DNA from 2 places in the Streptomyces sp. KMM 9044 genome. Region 2 is predicted to be linked to the other one. Evidence: riboswitches for the same ligand, from Rfam matches in the RefSeq annotation. Region 2 holds a riboswitch; the other holds the start of a gene.
The links. Region 2 has a riboswitch for S-adenosylmethionine ahead of thrC (threonine synthase). Riboswitches for the same ligand answer to the same signal wherever they lie in the genome.

Region 1 (7,740 bases), 1.5 Mb from region 2:
GTCCGTATCCAGCCGGAGGACATCAAGGACAAGCGCGAGCTCGAGTGGTCGCACGAGGGCATCGTCGCGTACTCGAAGATCTGCACCCACGTCGGCTGCCCGATCTCCCTGTACGAGCAGCAGACGCACCACGCGCTGTGCCCCTGTCACCAGTCCACCTTCGACCTCTCCGACGGGGCCCGGGTCATCTTCGGTCCCGCCGGTCACGCCCTGCCGCAGCTGCGCATCGGTGTGAACGACGAGGGCTATCTCGAGGCGCTCGGCGACTTCGAGGAGCCCGTCGGTCCTGCATTCTGGGAGCGCGGATGAGTACTACGACCAGCACCACGAATCCGTCCGGCGCCGACGGGCCGGGCCGCTCCCGCGGTAAGGCCCCGGCCGGCGAACGGGTCGCCGACTGGGCCGACGGCCGGCTGGGGATCTACTCCCTTGCCAAGGCCAACATGCGCAAAATCTTCCCCGACCACTGGTCGTTCATGCTGGGGGAGATCTGCCTCTACAGCTTCCTCATCATCATCCTCACGGGTGTGTACCTGACGCTGTTCTTCCACCCGTCGATGAACGAGGTGGAGTACCACGGCAGCTACATCCCGATGCAGGGCCAGCTGATGAGCGAGGCGTACAAGTCGACGCTGGACATCAGCTTCGACGTCCGCGGTGGTCTGCTGATCCGCCAGCTCCACCACTGGGCCGCGCTGGTGTTCCTGGCCGGCATGTTCGTGCACATGATGCGCGTGTTCTTCACCGGCGCGTTCCGCAAGCCGCGTGAGGTCAACTGGCTGTTCGGCTTCCTGCTCTTCGTCCTCGGCATGTTCACCGGTTTCACCGGCTACTCGCTCCCGGACGACCTGCTCTCCGGCACCGGTATCCGCTTCATGGAGGGCGCGATCCTGTCCGTGCCGATCGTCGGCACGTACCTCGCGTTCTTCCTGTTCGGCGGGGAGTTCCCGGGGGACGACTTCATCGCCCGGTTCTACTCGGTCCACATCCTGCTGTTGCCGGGCATCATGCTCGGCCTCGTGGTGGCGCACCTGATCCTGGTCTTCTACCACAAGCACACGCAGTTCGCGGGCCCCGGCAAGACCAACAAGAACGTCGTGGGCATGCCGCTGCTGCCGGTGTACACGGCGAAGGCCGGAGGCTTCTTCTTCCTGGTCTTCGGCGTGCTGGCCGTCGTCTCGGCGATCGCGACGATCAACCCGATCTGGAACATCGGCCCCTACCGGCCGGACATGGTCTCCACCGGGGCCCAGCCCGACTGGTACATGGGCTTCTCCGAGGGGCTGATCCGGGTGATGCCGGGCTGGGAGATCAACTTCTGGGGTCACACGCTCGTCCTGGGTGTGTTCGTCCCGCTGATGATCTTCCCGCTGGTCCTGGTGGCCATCGCGGTCTACCCGTTCATCGAGTCCTGGGTCACCGGCGACCAGCGCGAGCACCACATCCTGGACCGCCCGCGCAACGCCCCGACGCGCACCGCCTTCGGCGTCGCGTGGATCACCTGGTACTTCGTGCTCCTCGTCGGTGGTGGCAACGACCTGTGGGCCACGCACTTCAACCTGTCGATCAACGCGATCACCTGGTTCGTGCGCGTCGCCTTCTTCGTCGGGCCGGTCGTCGCGTTCATCGTCACCAAACGGATCTGTCTCGGTCTCCAGCGCCGAGACCGGGACAAGGTGCTGCACGGTCGCGAGTCGGGCATCATCAAGCGCCTGCCGCACGGTGAGTTCATCGAGGTCCACGAGCCGCTCAGCCAGGAGCAACTGCACACCCTCACGGCGCACGAGCAGTACAGGCCGTCCGAGATCGGCCCGCTCGTCGACGAAAACGGCGTCGAGCGCAAGGTGAAGCCGCTGGAGAAGCTGCGCGCCAAGCTCAACAAGGGCTACTACGGCGAGGAGTCCCAGATTCCGAAGCCGACCGTCGAGGAGTACAAGGAGATCACGAGCGGCCACGGCCACCACTGACCGCCGCACCGCCTCAACCGCCTTCCCAGGCAGCCAAGTCGCCACACGACGGCGAAGGGCCCCCGTCCGAGGACCGGACGGGGGCCCTTCGCCGTGCCCCGGGGTCGATAGGGTGGTGACGAAACCCCCAGCCATCCGTCTGTCGAAGACCCATCTGTCTGTCGAAGACGTCGAGGACCCAGGAGCGGCCGATGAGCGCTGTGACCCCCGCAGGAGGCAACACCGCGGCGGGCCGCTCCTGGCCCGCCCTGCTGAACGGCCTGCTCGACGGCCGAGACCTGTCCGCCGACGACACCGCCTGGGCGATGGACCTGATCATGCGGGGTGAGGCCACCGACGCGCAGATCGCCGGGTTCGCCGTGTCCCTGCGGGCCAAGGGCGAGACCGTCGAGGAGATCACCGGCTGCGTCCGGGCGATGTACGACCACGCCATCGGCATCGAGGTGCCCGGCGAGACCGTCGACATCGTCGGCACCGGCGGTGACGGCGCCAAGACGGTGAACATCTCCACGATGTCCTCCATCGTCATCGCCGGCACCGGGGCGAAGGTCGTCAAGCACGGCAACCGGGCCGCCTCCTCCTCGTCCGGCGCCTCCGACGTCCTCGAGAAGCTCGGCGTCAACCTGGAACTGACCCCGCAGCGGGTCGCCGAGGTCGCCGAGGAGGCCGGGATCACCTTCTGCTTCGCGGTGAAGTTCCACCCGGCGCTGCGCCACGCGGCGGCCGCGCGAGGGCAGCTGGGCATTCGGACGGTGTTCAACTTCCTCGGCCCGCTGGCCAACCCGGCCCGGGTCCGGGCCCAGGCCGTCGGGGTCGCCGACCCGAGGATGGCTCCGATCATGGCCGGCGTGTTCGCCGGACGCGGCCACTCCTCGCTGGTGTTCCGCGGCGACGACGGTCTCGACGAGCTGACCACCACCGGCCCCTCGACCGTGTGGGTGGTCCGGGACGGCAAGGTGACCGAGGAGCGCTTCGACCCGCGCGACGCCGGCATCGAGCCCGTGCCGCTGGAGGCCCTGCGCGGCGCCGACGCCTCGTACAACGCGGAGGTCGCCCGGCGGGTGCTGGACGGCGAGCGCGGCCCGGTGCGGGACGCGGTGCTGCTGAACTCGGCGGCGGCGCTGGTGGCGCTCGAGCCGGGCACGGGGACGCTGGCGGAGCAGATCCGGGCCGGGATGGCCAGGGCCGCCGAGTCGATCGACTCGGGCACCGCCCGGAGGGTTCTGGAGCGCTGGGTGCTGGTCAGCAACGCGTGAGCCGCGTACGAGCGGTACGGCAGGTGTGAGGGCGCGGTCCGGTCCGTCCAGGATCCGGACCGCGCCTTGCGCGTGGTGCGGGCCCGTGTGGCAGGATGCGGGACCAGGTCATGAGCGACAGCCATCAGGCCCCGGCCGGCTGTCCGGCAACCCTCCGTCCGTGGCGGGGTGCCCCGGGTGAGGACCAGGCCGTGAGCAGCAGGGCTCGCGGCAAGCGCGGACCCCTCGCACTCGATCGAGTGAGACACCAGGGGTCCTGGTCGTTCGAGGGAGCCTTCCGTTGAGCAAGCGAATGCGTTAGGGCGCTTCTGACGGGCCTTTCCAGGCCACAGAGCCCCGCCTCCGCAGATTCCTCTCCCCCATCTCCCACGCTCGAGCCGTGTGCGCTCGCGTGGTGATTCCGCCTGCTGTCACGGGAGTCCGGCCATGTCTCTTTCCACCCTTTCCGCCCTTTCCGTGGTTCCCGCGGTTCCCGTGGTTCCCGCGGTTCCCGTGGTTCCCGTGGTTCCCGCGGTTCCCGTGGTTCCCGCGGTTCCCGCGGTTCCCGCGGTTCCCGCCGCCGATGCCGTCGCCCCGTCCGGCTGTGCCCCGCTGCCCGTGCTCGGCCGGGACGTCACCGTTCCGCTCGTCACCGGCGGGGAGGTCACCTACGCCGCGCTCGACTACGCCGCCAGCGCCCCGGCGCTCCAGCGGGTGTGGGACGACGTGGCCGCGTACGTGCCGTACTACGGCAGCGTCCACCGCGGCGCCGGTTACCTCTCCCAGCTCTCCACCGAGTTGTTCGAGAACGCCCGCAGGACCGTCGCCGGGTTCCTCGACTGCCGCGAGCGGGACCAGGTGGTCTTCACCCGGTCCACCACCGACTCGCTCAACCTGCTCGCCGCCGCGCTCCCGGACGACTGCCAGGTCTTCGTCTTCGAGACCGAGCACCACGCCGCCCTGCTGCCCTGGCGCGGCGCCCGCGTCACCTTCCTCGACGCCCCGGGCAGCCCGGAGCAGGCCGTGCGGGCCCTGGAGCAGGCCCTCGCCGCCCGTGACCCCCACGGCCCCGCCCTGGTCTGCGTCACCGGCGCCTCCAATGTCACCGGCGAGCTGTGGCCCGTACGGGAGCTGGCCGCCGCCGCCCACGCGCACGGCGCCCGGATCGTCCTGGACGCCGCCCAGCTCGCCCCGCACCGCGCGGTGAGCCTGCGCGAGCTGGACGTCGACTGGGTCGCCTTCTCCGGGCACAAGCTGTACGCCCCGTTCGGCACCGGCGTCCTGGCCGGCCGCGTCGACTGGCTGCGCCGGGCCGAGCCCTACCTCGCGGGCGGCGGCGCCAGCCGCAGGGTCGCCCGGCGCGCGGACGGGGGAGTGGACGTCCAGTGGCACGAGGGCGCCGCCCGCCACGAGGCCGGCTCGCCCAACGTCATCGGCGCCCACGCCGTCGCCTCGGCCTGCAAGGCGCTCGGCGCGGCCGGGTTCGGCGCGCTGGCCGCCCACGAGGAGCGGCTGATCCGCACCGTACGGGACGGGCTCGCGGACGTGCCCGAGGTGCGGTTCCTGTCCCTGTTCGGGGACGGCGCGCCGCGCGTCGGCGTGCTCTCCTTCGTCGTCGACGGCTGGAACAGCTCCCACCTCGCCGCGGCCCTCTCCGCCGAGTACGGCATCGGCGTACGGGACGGACTCTTCTGCGCCCACCCGCTGCTGCGCGCCCTGCGCGGCGGCGGGCCACAGGACCGGGGCGAGTGCGGCGCCCCCGGGACGGCGCCCGGGGAGACGTCCCTCGACGCGATCCGCGTCAGCTTCGGCGCGGGCACACCGGACGAACACGTGCAGCGCTTCGTCCGCGCCGCCCGCGAGCTCGTGCGCGACGGCGCCCGCCGGAGCTACCGCACGGTCGACGGCCGCTGCGTGCCGGACACCTCCGCCTGAGCCCGGTCACCCGCCCCGGTACGCGCGTCCCCGGCCCCCTCCGCTGTACCGGGCACCCGGGCGTCTCGGGCCGGCCCGCTCAGCTGTCCAGGCCGATCGCGAACGCGGCCTCCAGGTCGTGCTGCGAGTACGTACGGAACGCCACGTGCGTGTCCGTGCCCTCCACGCCCGGGATCTTGTTGATCCGGCCCGGGATGACCTCCGCCAGGTCCTCGTGCTCCCTGACCCGGACCATGGCGATCAGGTCGTAGGTGCCGGTGACGGAGAAGACCTCGCTGACGCTGTCCAGCGCGGCGATCCGTTCCGCGATCTCGGGGATCCGGTCCACGCTGGTCTTGATGAGGACGATCGCGGTGATCACTGCTGGTTCTCTCCCTCGGGGGCCGGAGCTGGGGCTGTTCTCACTGTAGTCCTCGCTGTGAACCGCACCCACGCCCAGCAGAAGCCCAGCACGAAACCCACCAGGTGGGCCAGGTACGCCACCCCCGGCCCCTCGGAGGCCCGTCCTGCCGCCAGCCACTGCAGTGCCGCCCAGAACGGCAGCACCACCCAGGCCGGGAAGCGCACCGGCAGGAAGAACAGGAACGGCAGCAGACTGGTCACCCGCGCCCGGGGGAACAGGAAGAGGAACGCGCCGAGGACCCCCGAGATCGCCCCCGAGGCACCGACCAGGGACTGCGTCGCGTCCGCGTTGGCGGCGGCGTACCCGAGCAGGGCGAGGTAGCCGCAGCCGACGTAGAACAGGAAGAACCGCAGACGGCCCACCCGTGCCTCGGTCATCGTCCCGAAGACATGGAGGAAGAGCATGTTGCCGAGCAGATGCACCCAGCTGCCGTGGACGAACAGGGCCGTGGCGGGGGTGAGGACGCTCCAGAGAGATCCTTCGAACACGTCTGCGGGGATCACACCCCAGTGGCGGAAATAGCTGCGTTGTGCGGCGAACAGCTCGTCCCCGTTCCCGTATCCCGGATCGAGTCCCGAGGCCGGCCCGGTGAGGAAGACCAGGCAGCATGCGGCGATGAGGGTGTGGGTCACCGGCGCCGACGGGCGTTTCAGCGCCCCGGCGGCCGTCACGCCCCAGTTGCGGATCATGAACACAGAGCATGACGTAACCGGACGCAAGCGCACAGACCGCCTCGCCGCCGTGGACGGGCAGGCGGCGAAGACCTGCCAGGCCGTAGGGTTACGTGCCACACGCGCCGGGTGCCCGGCGCGTCACGGACACTGGAAGGAAGGCGAACAGCCACGATGACGGTTCCCCTGCCGACTGCCTCGACGCGGTGGCGCTGCACCCTCTGCGGCAACCTCACCCGTTTCGACGTGACCCGCTCGTCCAAGGTCGTGGAGTACGTCCACCTCGACCTGGCCGGGGAGCCGGAGGTCGAGGAGCGCGAGGTCCTCGGTGAGACGATCGAGTCGGTGCGCTGCCGCTGGTGCAACGCCGTGGACCAGGTGGAACTCGTCGACAGGCCGGGCGCCGGCTCCTGAGTGGAGCGGGCCCCGCCCAGCGGACCCCGTACACGGGGTCGGACACAGGCATGGGGGTGTGACGGATGGTGGAGACCGCGGGCGGGGGGCCGAAGGACGGCACCGTCGAGATGTTCGACCGTCCGCTGCCCGACGGTGTGCGCCGCCGGGTCGTCCAGATCGTCTCCGACGGCTTCGGCGGGCTGACCGTCTCCGAGCTGCCCGCCCAGCTCAGGCAGTACGCCCGGTTCACCCCGAGCCGCCGCGCCAAGTTCGCGGGCAACGCGATGGCCGCCGCCCTGGAGACCGATCCGCTGTTCCGCCAGCGCATCGCGGAGCGGCTGAGAGAGGCCCAGCCGGAACTGGCCGGCGTCCTCGCATCAGGCTCCCCGCCCCCGGCCGCGGACCCGCTGGATGTGGCGGCCGTGGCCTACGTCATGCGGCCGCCCGGCTGGGTGAAACTGGTGACCGCCGCCGGCGAGGAGGCCCAGCGGGCCGACGCCGAGCGCGCCGACGCCGAGACCCGGGCCGAGCTGGAGCGGCTGCGCGGCGAACTCGCCCGCGCCCGCGAGCAGACCAAGGCCGAGACCGAGCGGCTGCGCGCCGACCTGGAAGCGGCCAGGAGGGAAGCGGACTCCCTGCACCGCAAGCTGCGGTCCGCGCTCAGCGACGTCAAGCGCGGTGCGGCGGCGCTGCGCAAACTGCAGGGCGAGATGGACGCCGTCCGTGCCGACGGGCAGGTCCAGGTGTCCGCCGCCGAGAGCGAGTCCCGGCGGCTCAGGGCACGCCTCGGCGAGTCCGAGGCCGCCCTCGAGGCCGCCCGCCGGGCCGCCCGTGAGGGCCGCAGCGTCGAGGACATGCGGGTGCGCCTGCTCCTGGACACCGTGCTGGACGCAGCCCAGGGGCTCCGTCGCGAGCTCGCACTGCCTCCCGTGTCCGTCCGGCCCGCCGAGACCGTGGACGCCGTCGAGCCCGGCAGCATGACTCCCAAGGACATCGCCGCCCGAGCGCTGTCCGAGGACGACCCGGCCATTCTCGACCAGCTGCTGGCGCTGCCGCAGGCGCATCTCGTCGTCGACGGCTACAACGTCACCAAGACCGGCTATCCCCAGATGCCCCTGGAGAAGCAGCGCCTG
Region 2 (7,740 bases):
ACGGCATGCCGTTCGCCGCCTCCACACGCGTGCTGTTCTACAACAAGGCCCTGTTCGAGGACGCCGGCCTCACCCCGCCGCAGACCTGGGCCGAACTCGCCGCGAACGCCGAGGTCCTGAAGGAGGAGGGCGTGAAGTACCCCTACGCGCTGCCCCTCGGCCCGGAGGAGGCGCAGGCCGAGACCATGCAGTGGCTGCTCAGCGGCAAGGGCGGCTACACCGACACCATGGGCGCCTACGCCTTCGACTCCGCGCAGAACACCGAAACCGTCACCTGGCTGAAGGACGAGCTGGTCGGCAAGGGCCTGACCGGTCCCGTCGCGCCCGGCGAACTCGACCGCGCTGACGCCTTCGCCGCCTTCGCCGCCGGTGACGTCGGCATGCTGAACGGCCATCCGTCGCTGGTCGGCATGGCCGAGCAGAAGGGCGTGGAGTTCGGCACCGCGCCGACATCGGGGGCCGACGGAGAGAGCCCGGCCACGCTCGGCGTCGTCGACTGGATGATGGCCTTCAACAAGAGCGGTCACCGCGACGAGATCGGCGACTTCCTCGACTTCGTCTACAGCGAGGAGCACGTGCTCGGCTTCTCCCGCGCGTACGACCTGCTGCCGGTCACCACCTCCGCGTCCCGCGTGATGGACGCGTCCGCGGAGGACAGGAAGCTCCGGCCCTTCCTCGACCAGCTGGCGACCGCGGAGCTCTACCCGGTCGGCAACACCTCCTGGGCCGACGTCAACGCGGCCGTCAAGCAGCGGATCGGCAAGGCCGTGGCCCCGAGCGGCAGCCCCGAGGGAGTCCTGGCCCTGCTCCAGGCGACCGCCACACGCGCGGAGAGTGCGCGGTAGGGCACGTCGGCCCGTGGCCCCTGCCGCGCCCCGGCTGTCGGTGGCGGGGGCTACCGTGCGGGTATGGACCAGGGCCGAAGCACGGACGAGGAACAGGAACCGGAGCAGGAACCGGAGCAGGAGCTGTTGGCGCGGCGAGAGCGGGGCATCATCGCGTTGGAGCGCCGCGGCTTCCTCGGCCCCGGCGCGAAGGAGCGGGCGATCCGCGAGGAGCTGGGCCTGGCCCCGGTGCGCTACTACCAGCTCCTCAACGCCCTGCTCGACGACCCCCGCGCCCTGGCCCACGACCCGGTCACCGTGAACCGGCTCAGACGCGTCCGCGAGTCCCGCCGCACGCAACGCTGACGGAACGCGGGAGGGCAGAGCCGGCCGGCCCCCACGTCCGCGCGTTCTCGCAGGGCGGAGTGCTGAACGCGGGCCGTTGGCGCCTGGCGGTCGGCATCGGCGGCGGCGTCAGCCGGTCATGTCGGTCCGTGGGGGCAGGGCCCGCGCCAGTGCCTCGAGCAGGTGTACGACCCCCTCGGGACCGTCGACCACCACGTCCGCGCGTTCCCGCAGTTCCGTGACCTCGTCGCTGCCGCTGCACACCAGCAGCCCGGGAACGCCGTCCGAACGGAGCTTGTCGACGGCGGCGTAGGCGGGGAGGTCGCCCAGGTCGTCCCCGGCGTACAGGACGCTCCCGGCGCCGATCCCACGGGCGTACTCCGCCAGGGCGACGCCCTTGTCCATGCCGGGCGGACGCAGCTCCAGGACCATCCGGCCGGGCTCGACGACCAGACCGTGCCGCTGCGCCAGGCCGGTCAGCGGCTCGCGCAGCGCCTCCAGGGCGGCCTGGGGGTCGGCGGTCCTGCGGGTGTGGACGGCCACCGCGCGGCCCTTCTCCTCGGTCCAGGTGCCCTCCGGGGCACCGGCCCGGTCGAGCAGCCCCGGCAGTTCCGCGCGCACGGCGGCGACCCCGGGGTGCGGGGCGGGCGCGGTGACGTCACCGGTGGCGGCGTTCCAGCGCTCGGTGCCGTAGTGGCCGAGGACGACGAGGTGCTCCAGGCCGGGAACGTCCGCGAAGCCACCGTGCCGTACCGCCACCGCGGGCGGCCGGCCGGTGATCACCGCCACGGAGGCCACCTCCGGGGCGAGCGCGGCGAGCGCGCGCACCGCGCCGGGATGGGCACGGGCCTGCTCGGGGTCGGGCACGATCGGCGCGAGCGTCCCGTCGAAGTCGAGCGCGACCAGCGCCTTGCCCGGCCGCGCGAGCAGCGCGTCGAGCCCTTCCCGTCCGGCCCGCGTGGCGGGCACCGGCAGGGTGCCGGAGTCGTCGGAGTGTGTGGCGTTCGGGTCCGTGGAGTCCTTGGAGCTGCCCATACCGTCAACCTATCCACGTCCACCCGCCCCCACGCATGCGTGACCGGCCGTCCAGGAACGCCGAGGGGAGCGGCAGGCTTCAGCTTCCGTCCCGCAGGGCGTTCAGCTGCTCCAGGAACCACTGCTGCGGCGGCAGCGCGGTCGCCGCGTCGGCCAGGCGCTTGGCGCGCTCGGTCCGCTCCTCCGGGCGCATCATGAGTCCCTCGTGCAGGGCCCGCGCCGTGTCGACCACGTCGTACGGGTTGACGGTGATCGCGTCCTCGCCCAGCTCCTCGTACGCGCCCGCCTCCCGGGACAGCACCAGCGCGCAGCCCCCTTCGGACAGGAGCGGGATCTCCTTGGCGACCAGGTTCATCCCGTCCCGGATGGGGTTGACCAGCGCCACGTCGGCCAGCCGGTACGCGGCCAGGGAGCGCGCGAAGTCGTCCTTGACGTGCAGGACGACCGGACGCCAGCCCGGTGTCCCGTACCGCTCGTTGATCTCGTCGGCGACCCGCTGCACCTCGGCCGTGTAGTCGCGGTACACGGCGAGGTCCTGCCGGGAGGGGTAGGCGAAGGCGACGTGCACGACCCGTTCGCGCCACTCGGGGTGGTCGTCGAGGAACTGCCGGTACGCGAGCAGGCCGCGCACGATGTTCTTCGACAGCTCGGTCCGGTCGACCCGGACGACTGCCTTGCGCGCGGTCCCGCCGGGAGCCGTGCCGATCTCCTCGCGGAGCACGGCGATCCGCTCCTCGACGTCCGCCTCGTGCGCCCGGCCGCGCAGGAAGTCCGCGTCGGCGCCCAGTCCGTGCACCCCGATCGTGGTCTCCCCGAGCCCGTCGGCGAACCGCTCGCAGCACGCGGTGAACGCGTCCGCCCAGCGCCGGGTCAGGAAGCCGAGCCGGTCCGCGCCCAGCATCCCGCGCAACACCTGCCCGGCGATGTCGTCGGGCAGCATCCGGAAGTACTCCGGCGGCGCCCACGGCGTGTGCGAGAAGTGACCGATGCGCAGATCGGGACGGAGCTCCCGCAGCAGCCCCGGGACCAGCGTCAGGTGGTAGTCCTGCACCACCACCGCGGCCCCCCGCGCCGCCTCCTCGGCCAGCGCCTCGGCGAACGCCCGGTTGTAGGCCTCGTATGCCGCCCACTGCCGGCGGAACTCCGTGTCGAAGACGGGTTCCAGCGGTGTCTGGTACAGCATGTGGTGCACGAACCACAGCACCGAGTTCGCGATGCCGTTGTACGCGTCGGCGTGCACGTCCGCGGGGATGTCCAGCATCCGTACGCCGTCCTCGCCGACCCCGCGCCGCACGGCCTCGCGGTCGCCGTCGGAGAGCGCCGAGCACACCCACAGCGCGTCCGCGTCGGACCCGATGGCCGACAGCCCGGACACCAGCCCGCCGCCGCCCCGCCTCGCGTGCAGCGAGCCGTCCTCGCCCGCCGTGTACGAAACGGGGCCGCGGTTCGACGCGACCAGCACCCGAGCGTTCCGAGTGTCCTGACCAGCCTGCATGGGAGCCATAAACCTCAACCTAGCCCGCCTTTGAAACGCTCAAACGTACGGATCAGCCGTACACGGACCAGCGGATCGGCCGTATACGACCGGACGCCCCCGGAAAACCAGGTCAAGAGCTGCGGCAGAGGCCGCGGTCCGTCGTGGTCAGGCCACCCGGCGGGACCGGTACTCGGCTATTTCCGTCATCGGGGGGCGCTCCTGGGTGTCCACCGGGTGGGTGCGGGGCTCGAAGCCGGTGCCGGTGCGTTCGAACTGGGTGAGAGCGGGGTGCAGGAGGTGGCTGCGGGCCAGCCGGAGATGGGCGGTGCGGTAGATCGCGGCGGCCATGCGGCCGAGGGCCCGGCCGTCCTGGTGACGGTGTCTGCGCACGCCGACGTCGACCTGCGCGAGGGCGTCCAGGCCCACCAGGTGCAGGGAATCGACCAGCATGCCCAGCTCGACGCCGTAGCCGACGGGGAAGGGCAGCCGCTCCAGGAGCGAGCGGCGGGCCGCGTACTCGCCGCTCAGCGGCTGCACGAAGCCGGCCAGCCGCGGCCAGTGCAGGTTGAGCAGCGGGCGCGCCATCAGTTCGGTGACCCGGCCGCCCTGGCCGGCGGCGTCGCCCAGGGGCCGGTCGTACATGGCCTTCACCAGTTGCACGTCCGGTTCCGTGAGCAGGGGGCCGACGATGCCGGTGACGAAGTCGGCGGAGAACTCCCTGAGGTCCGCGTCGACGAAGCAGACGACGTCCCCCCGGGTGACCAGCAGGGAGCGCCACAGCACCTCGCCCTTGCCGGGCACGGCGGGTATGCGGGGCAGGATCGTGTCCCGGTGCACCACGGTCGCGCCCGCCACCGCGGCCGCCCGGGCCGTGCGGTCGGTCGAGCCGGAGTCCACGACCACGATCTCGTCGACCAGCGGGACCCGCAGCATCAGGTCGTCCCGGATCGTCGTGACGATCTCCCCGACCGTCGCCTCCTCGTTGAGCGCGGGCAGCACCACGCTCACCGTCTGTCCCGTGGCGCGTTTCGCGGCCAGGAGGCGTTGCACCGGTCGGTCGGTCACGGACCAGGAGCGCTGGGCCAGCCAGCGCTCGACTTCTTCCAGCACGGTCAGCGGCTCCTCATCTCTGTGATCCATACACCGGTGATCCATCTCGCGGTTCGGACGCGTACTCTCCACCGTCCTGGCCTTCGGTTACAGTCTTGAACAACGCGGATGACCTTTGCATGCCGGGGTCGTGCCCCCTTCGTCCGCGGCGCGCCACCGCACGACACACAACCGCATACAGCTCATCCAGAGGGGCAGAGGGAAACGGCCCGATGAAGCCCCGGCAACCCTCCAGCCGGTTCTCGTAGATCACCGCCGATCGACGGTCCAGCAGCGTGCCGCGCAGTGGATCGCGCACGTGTCGCCGATCGTTCTCGCGAGGCTCCCGGCTAGGGAAGGTGCCAAATCCGTCTCACGGCGAGATGCGTCGTGAGGAAGATGAGGAGAAAGGGCCTCGCCTCACATGGCTGTGCAGACCGTCACAAGCACCACCGAACCCGCCGGATCCGCCGGGCGCTCCGGTTCGGCCGCACCCTCCGTCGATCTCGGTCCCGCCGCCGCGCTGTCCTGCCGCGAGTGCGGCCACCGCGTACCGCTCGGCCCCGTCTTCGCCTGCGAGGAGTGTTTCGGCCCGCTGGAGATCGCCTACGACTTCTCGGCCTACGACACCGAGGAACTGCGCCGGCGCATCGAGGCGGGTCCCGCGACCATCTGGCGCTACGCGCCCCTGCTGCCCGTCCCCGCCGACGTGGCGACCAAGCCGAACATCAACCCGGGCTGGACCAGGCTCGTCCGGGCCGACAACCTCGCCCGCGAGCTCGGCGTCACCGGTGGCCTGTACGTCAAGGACGACTCCGGCAACCCGACGCACTCCTTCAAGGACCGGGTCGTCGCCCAGGCCCTGGAGGCCGCCCGCGCCTTCGGCTTCACCACCCTCTCCTGCTCCTCCACGGGCAACCTCGCCGGCGCCGTCGGCGCCGCCGCCGCCCGTGCCGGACTGCGCTCCTGCGTGTTCATCCCGCACGACCTGGAGCAGGGCAAGGTCGTCATGGCCGCCGTCTACGGCGGTGAGCTCGTCGGCATCGAGGGCAACTACGACGACGTGAACCGCTTCTGCTCCGAGCTGATCGGCGACCCGGCCGGCGAGGGCTGGGGCTTCGTCAACGTCAACCTGCGGCCCTACTACGCCGAGGGCTCCAAGACCCTCGCGTACGAGATCTGCGAGCAGCTCGGCTGGCGGCTGCCCGACCAGATCGTCGTCCCGATCGCCTCCGGCTCGCAGCTCACGAAGATAGACAAGGGGCTGCGCGAGCTGATCGGGCTCGGCCTCGTCGAGGACAGGCCGTACAAGATCTTCGGCGCCCAGGCCGAGGGCTGCTCGCCGGTGTCGACCGCGTACAAGGCGGGCCACGACGTCGTCCGGCCGCAGAAGCCGAAGACCATCGCCAAGTCGCTCGCCATCGGCAACCCCGCCGACGGCCCGTACGTCCTGGACATCGCGCGCCGCACCGGCGGCGCCGTGGAGGACGTGACGGACGAGCAGGTCGTGGAGGCCATCAGGCTGCTCGCCCGGACCGAGGGCGTCTTCGCGGAGACCGCGGGCGGCGTGACCGTCGGCGTCACGAAGAAGCTGATCGAGAACGGCGACCTGGACCCGTCCCTGACCACTGTCGTCCTCAACACCGGCGACGGCCTCAAGACGCTGGACGCGGTGGCCGACACCGGTCTGACCGCGACCATCCGCCCGAACCTGGACTCCTTCCGAGAGGCTGGCCTCAGCTCATGAGCGTGACCGTTCGCATCCCCACCATCCTGCGCACCTACACCGGCGGCAAGGCCGAGGTCGACGCCCAGGGCGCCACCCTCGGCGACGTCATCGCGGACCTGGAGAAGAACCACACCGGGATCGCCGCCCGCGTCCTCGACGACCAGGGCAAGCTGCGCCGCTTCGTCAACGTCTACGTCAACGACGACGACGTCCGCTTCGAGCAGGGCCTGCAGACCGCGACGCCGGACGGTGCGGGTGTGTCGATCATCCCGGCCGTCGCCGGCGGCTGACGCCAGCCGATCATTACCATCGGTAACTTCCCTTACCGTGCGTTTATCGGACTGCCCCCTCCGTGAGGGAAACGGAGGGGGCAATTCCGTGGGATTGAACGCGATAGGGTTGGGGAAAGCGGTCCCGGCCCCCTTGTCGGGAACCATTAATTCCTGCCGCTCACCCGACTGGATACAGCCAAAGTTCGGGCCCGTCCTGCCGCATTTGCGGGTTTTGTCCGGTGTGACTTGCCCTGAAATCGGACGAATTACCGTCGCATTCCGGACCGGCGGCGTCGATATTTCTCGTCCGACTGACCTGTTGCAGAGGGCAGTTGGGCAGATACATTCAGCCGCGGTCGACGCGTTCCGGCGCACGCCCCCAACCGTTTGGGGAGTGAGGTCTGACCCGGATCCGCGAAGTGCGGATCTGTGCAAGGGCCAGTAATAGGGGAGTTGGGCATGGCTCAGGGCACCGTCAAGTGGTTCAACGCGGAGAAGGGGTACGGCTTCATCGCGGTCGACGGTGGTGCGGATGTTTTCGTCCACTACAGCGCGATCCAGATGGACGGCTACCGCACCCTTGAAGAGGGCCAGCGGGTCGAGTTCGAGATCTCGCAGGGCCAGAAGGGCCCGCAGGCCGACATGGTTCGGGTCACCGCCTGAACGCGCTACCAGCAACCACAAGAATTTTCCTGCCGACGAAGGGCTCGTGCCTCCGGGGTCACCCGGGGTACGGGCCCTTCGCCTTGCCCGCGCCGTCCCTCCGGCTGCCCCGCGCCCCGCGCGCCGCTCCCCGCCGCCTGCCGACCCTCTGCCGGCAGTTCGTCCGATCGTCCGCCCGCCGTCCGTCCCGTCCGGGTGTTCGCGGGTGGCTGAGTCCCCCCGCCGATCCCCGAAGGCGCTTGCACTCGCATGGGTCGAGTGCTAATTATTGCGTTAGCACTCTGAAGGTGAGAGTGACAACGTAGG

Region 1: another riboswitch for S-adenosylmethionine. It lies ahead of HUV60_RS25130 (aminotransferase class V-fold PLP-dependent enzyme); the one in region 2 lies ahead of thrC (threonine synthase).

The regions. Positions count from the first base shown of each region.
Region 1 is NZ_CP113910.1:5,571,252-5,578,991, forward strand. Features, by position in the region: gene qcrA (cytochrome bc1 complex Rieske iron-sulfur subunit) at 1-309, shown strand, start outside; gene qcrB (cytochrome bc1 complex cytochrome b subunit) at 306-1,967, shown strand; gene trpD (anthranilate phosphoribosyltransferase) at 2,159-3,223, shown strand; SAM riboswitch class IV at 3,330-3,446, shown strand; gene HUV60_RS25130 (aminotransferase class V-fold PLP-dependent enzyme) at 3,725-5,137, shown strand; gene HUV60_RS25135 (Lrp/AsnC family transcriptional regulator) at 5,217-5,498, opposite strand; gene HUV60_RS25140 (rhomboid family intramembrane serine protease) at 5,495-6,229, opposite strand; gene HUV60_RS25145 (hypothetical protein) at 6,386-6,625, shown strand; gene HUV60_RS25150 (NYN domain-containing protein) at 6,691-7,740, shown strand, end outside.
Region 2 is NZ_CP113910.1:4,113,848-4,121,587, forward strand. Features, by position in the region: gene HUV60_RS18605 (extracellular solute-binding protein) at 1-845, shown strand, start outside; gene HUV60_RS18610 (DUF3263 domain-containing protein) at 909-1,190, shown strand; gene otsB (trehalose-phosphatase) at 1,299-2,204, opposite strand; gene HUV60_RS18620 (alpha,alpha-trehalose-phosphate synthase (UDP-forming)) at 2,284-3,699, opposite strand; gene HUV60_RS18625 (glucosyl-3-phosphoglycerate synthase) at 3,847-4,791, opposite strand; SAM riboswitch class I at 4,971-5,176, shown strand; gene thrC (threonine synthase) at 5,195-6,517, shown strand; gene HUV60_RS18635 (ubiquitin-like small modifier protein 1) at 6,514-6,789, shown strand; gene HUV60_RS18640 (cold-shock protein) at 7,231-7,434, shown strand.